DNA from 2 places in the Anoxybacillus andreesenii genome. Region 2 is predicted to be linked to the other one. Evidence: a T-box and tRNA genes for the amino acid it is inferred to sense, from the RefSeq annotation. Region 2 holds a T-box; the other holds one or more tRNA genes.
The links. The T-box of region 2 lies ahead of J2S07_RS12070 (valine--tRNA ligase). A T-box ahead of a tRNA ligase gene usually reads a tRNA of that ligase, here a tRNA-Val.
Positions count from the first base shown of each region.

Region 1 (2,205 bases), on a different contig from region 2:
AGAAGAAAATAGCAGCCTTTGCGAATAAGCATCGAGTCAATTGATTCGATGCTTATTCATTTAGGCTCTTTTCTCAAACATTGTTGTTTTTGAATAAAGATAATTAGACAAAACGGTTGATTATGCAGACTATCTATAGAAACAACTGAGAAAAGTGCTGCAATTACGGAAGGAAAATGGCTCATCGGTGTAACATTAAGTATATCGCTTGCTATCGCAGCTTTGTATGAAATAATCGAATGGTTAGTTTCTAAGATAACAAAAGGAGGAAAAGCTTCTAAAGAATTCTTAGGAACTCAAGGAGATATCTGGGATTCACAATGGGATATGTTATTAACCCTAGTTGGTTCTATTTTAGCACTTCTCATCTTTTCAAAATTGCATACAAAGCTGCTAAAAAAATAGGGATTATCCTGTATCTACTGATTGTATTCGACCTAGAAATGTGAAAGTAAATGAGTAAATTATTGTGTTCTGAACTGTTCATGAGCGTATTTAGTATTTCAATTGCAAACTCTTTATCTTCTTTAATGATATTGGCTATTTTATTTAGTTTATCGCTTGCTTTGTTTCCACTTTTATGATTATGAGTTAATCTTACAGACCCATTTATAGTAAAACAAAACAGCTATTAACAAAATTGGGTTAACCAGCAATGAATACCATATACGCCACCAATTATGATAAAAATCCCAAGGTTCAGGTAATAATGAGATGAGTTCATACAATGTAATAGCTATTACCCAAAACAGGATATAAAGTATTTGCTTGTAAAACAATTGCTTAAATGGATACCAATTTATAAACATAATATTTACAGGAGGGATTAATACAGTGAATGCAGGAAGCACCCACCAATTAATTTCTTTAGTAAAGTACCAATAACCATGGTATTTGAAGTCTATATAGGTCTCAGTAACTGCCTGGAAAGCGATTGTAAACATCCATATATGCAGTAATTCATTTTTGTTTAAACGTTTATTGGTTGTAAAAGCTAACAAATTAAAGAGAATAATCGCAGTAATAAATCCGAACATCGCAAAAAACATCCTTTTTAAAATTAGCTTTTTCAACCACATCTCTAATTATTCTGTACCTTTTGTATCTTTTTTGTATCATGATCGTCCCTTCACAAATGCTAATTTTCCCCTACAACTGCCGAACACAAAAAAGACCACTTCCAAAGGAAGCAGTCTTTTGTCAAGAACCCTTTGTTCCGAAGGATTCTACGGGTTTGGCACCCAATGACCTGTGAGGGACTTGAACCCCCGACCCCCACCCTGTCAAGGTGATGCTCTCCCAGCTGAGCTAACAGATCGTTTTTAAAGAGTACATGCTTTATTATACATGGGTACAATGAAAAGTCAATGCTTTTGTTGATAAAGAGCGAATGGAAAATAAAAATACGAACAAATATTCGTTTTTTTATTGTATAAAGAACATTTGTTTGCATATAATAGAGCTAAGAACTTGAAAAGTGGGGAGTCATCATGAAGGGTCTTCTCTTGAGATCGCTGGAAGAGCATATGCCAATTGAAATGATTTATATTTCCTCAAACAATCAAATCACGCAACGAAAAATTGTGATTACTGAAATCAATCCCAGTACTATTCGTGCTTACTGTTATTTACGCAGACAAACAAGATTGTTTAATCTAGACAACATTTTATCTGTAATGGTCGCAAGGAAAGATAATCGGCAAATTGGGTAAAATAAAAGCTAACAATCTTTTATAGGGTTGTTAGCTTTTTTCATACACTGAATTCTCCTCAAACCGGCTACCAGGAATCTATTATTTACAAATTAATTATAATAGGATAATATTTTCTTATGTGTTTTTCGCTTAATCTTTTTCAGAACGGGGGAACCAATCAGTTGGCCTCCAGCCTTTGGGGTGAATTTTTAGAAAATGCGGGCATCTTGGGTATTACGTGCAGCTTGCAATTTTTTAAGAAGGGGCATGTTTCCAGTCCTAACCCGACAGCTAACCCCGTCAGCGTCTATAAGGGAACAGCAAATCAATACTTCCTGAAAATCAGACACTACAGGTGTCTATTTTTGGCCGAAAAGTGGCTACTCTGTTTCCCTTACCGAGACTTATTATTGCAGCATAAAAAATAAAGGTAAGGAGAGATTGTATGAAAAAAAAGATTAGTTTAGCAACACAGATATTTATTGGACTAGCCCTTGGTATAGTAGTGGGT
Region 1 is NZ_JAUSTU010000001.1:262,943-265,147, reverse strand. Features, by position in the region: gene J2S07_RS01365 (ECF transporter S component) at 1-12, shown strand, start outside; partial or broken gene J2S07_RS01360 (DUF2238 domain-containing protein) at 163-405, shown strand; gene J2S07_RS01355 (hypothetical protein) at 585-1,037, opposite strand; tRNA gene J2S07_RS01350 (tRNA-Val) at 1,246-1,318, opposite strand; gene J2S07_RS01345 (WYL domain-containing protein) at 1,491-1,712, shown strand; cyclic di-AMP (ydaO/yuaA leader) riboswitch at 1,832-2,015, shown strand; gene J2S07_RS01340 (cation:dicarboxylate symporter family transporter) at 2,140-2,205, shown strand, end outside.
Region 1: it encodes a tRNA-Val, which carries the amino acid that the T-box ahead of J2S07_RS12070 (valine--tRNA ligase) is inferred to sense. The anticodon was not compared.

Region 2 (2,205 bases):
TATTATAAGAATCCGCATAAGCATGAACGGAAAGCAGTACAGAGATTGCAAAGGCACTACTGGCAGCTGAAGAACACCGAATATATTGTCATGCGAATCGATGAGATCGAAAGGCAGAAAAAGCTGGAAAAAGAAGCACAGGAAGGAGCCCAAAGCTGACTTGTTTTTGGGCTCCTAGTTTAATAGCAATGAAGAGTTCTTAAATCATTTGCATTTTGAAGGCAACGGCAAGCAGGACAAGCACAATAAGGAATAGCACATCAAAAGCGGTTGGAAACAACAGCGTTCGAACCCCTTGAAAAATACAAAAAGGAATGATAAATTGCTCACAAACTCCCCGAGCCTTTCGCACCCATGGTGGAAGGGAGTAAGGATTATATCTTCTCCTCAACGGATCATCTCCTCCTCCTCAAATTGCTCCTATAACTCAATTTATGTCAAGCGTTGGCGTTTGGTTCCCCTTATGGCAAGGGATATCGTGTCACCAAGTTTCCGGTCTTGTATATAATATTAAAATTTTGGTTATCCTTATTGACGTTACCATTCATTATTCGGTAGTATAAAGATTATACAATTACAGAAACATGGCTATGATAGGGAAGAGTACATTGGTCACTAGCTTTTTAGAGAGGAAAACCATTAGCTGAAAGGTTTTCTAAGTCAAACCAACGGAAGTCGCCCTTGAGCATCTTTTATGAAAGAAGTGGTATGCTAGTTGATTCTAGGCCATCTTCAACTAGTAAAAGACGGGAAAACCGTTATCAATGAAAGTGCCAACCGTGCGCATTTTTTGCATGGCTGGAAAAAAGGTGGTACCGCGAAGCAACTCCATTCGTCCTTTTCAAGACGAATGGAGTTTTTTTATGCTGCAATAGCTTTAAGTGTCCACCTGAGATGGACAAAATCAACAAAAAGTCCACGGGCGGTACCAGGTACCTGCAGGATTAGGAAAGGATGATGGATGATGGAAACAAATGAGCTGTCAATGCCGACGAAGTATGATCCGAATTCGATTGAGAAGGGTCGCTATGATTGGTGGGTGAAGGGAAAATTCTTCGAGGCGCAGAGTGATGATAAGAAAGAACCATATACAATTGTGATTCCGCCACCAAATGTTACAGGTAAGCTACATTTGGGACATGCTTGGGATACAACTCTGCAAGACATCCTAACGAGGATGAAGAGAATGCAGGGCTATGATGTGTTATGGCTGCCTGGTATGGACCATGCGGGCATCGCTACACAAGCAAAGGTAGAGGAAAAGCTTCGCAATGAAGGGAAATCCCGCTATGACCTGGGCCGCGAGAAATTTGTCGAGGAAACGTGGAAGTGGAAGGAAGAATACGCTGGCCATATTCGTGAGCAGTGGGCTAAGCTTGGTCTCGGACTTGATTACAGCCGTGAACGATTCACCCTTGACGAAGGTCTGTCAAAAGCGGTTCGTGAGGTGTTCGTGTCCCTTTACAAAAAAGGACTCATCTACCGCGGAGAATATATCATCAACTGGGATCCTTCAACAAAGACGGCATTATCGGATATTGAGGTTATCTACAAGGATGTTCAAGGTGCCTTCTATCATATGAGATATCCTTTAGCAGATGGGTCTGGGCATATTGAAATTGCGACAACACGCCCTGAAACGATGCTTGGAGACACCGCAGTAGCCGTCCATCCAGAGGATGAGCGCTATAAGCATTTGATCGGCAAAACAGTTATACTCCCAATCGTTGGCCGTGAGATCCCAATTGTCGGGGATGATTATGTCGATATGGAATTTGGTTCAGGAGCAGTTAAGATTACACCAGCACATGACCCGAATGACTTTGAGGTAGGAAATCGTCACAATCTTGAACGCATCCTTGTGATGAATGAAGACGGCTCGATGAATGACCGTGCAGGAAAATACAAGGGAATGGACCGGTTCGAATGCCGCAAGCAAATTGTCAAGGACCTTCAGGAGCAAGGGGTTCTCTTCAAAATAGAAGATCATCTGCATTCAGTTGGTCACTCTGAACGAAGCGGTGCGGTCGTAGAACCATATCTTTCAACTCAATGGTTTGTAAAAATGCAGCCACTGGCTGATGCAGCGATTGCACTTCAGCACAAGGACGATAAGGTTCATTTCGTACCTGAACGCTTTGAGAAAACATATTTACACTGGATGGAGAATATTCGTGATTGGTGTATTTCCCGTCAGCTATGGTG
Region 2 is NZ_JAUSTU010000010.1:132,963-135,167, reverse strand. Features, by position in the region: gene ysxE (spore coat protein YsxE) at 1-159, shown strand, start outside; gene J2S07_RS12075 (YszA family small membrane protein) at 200-391, opposite strand; T-box leader at 582-843, shown strand; gene J2S07_RS12070 (valine--tRNA ligase) at 965-2,205, shown strand, end outside.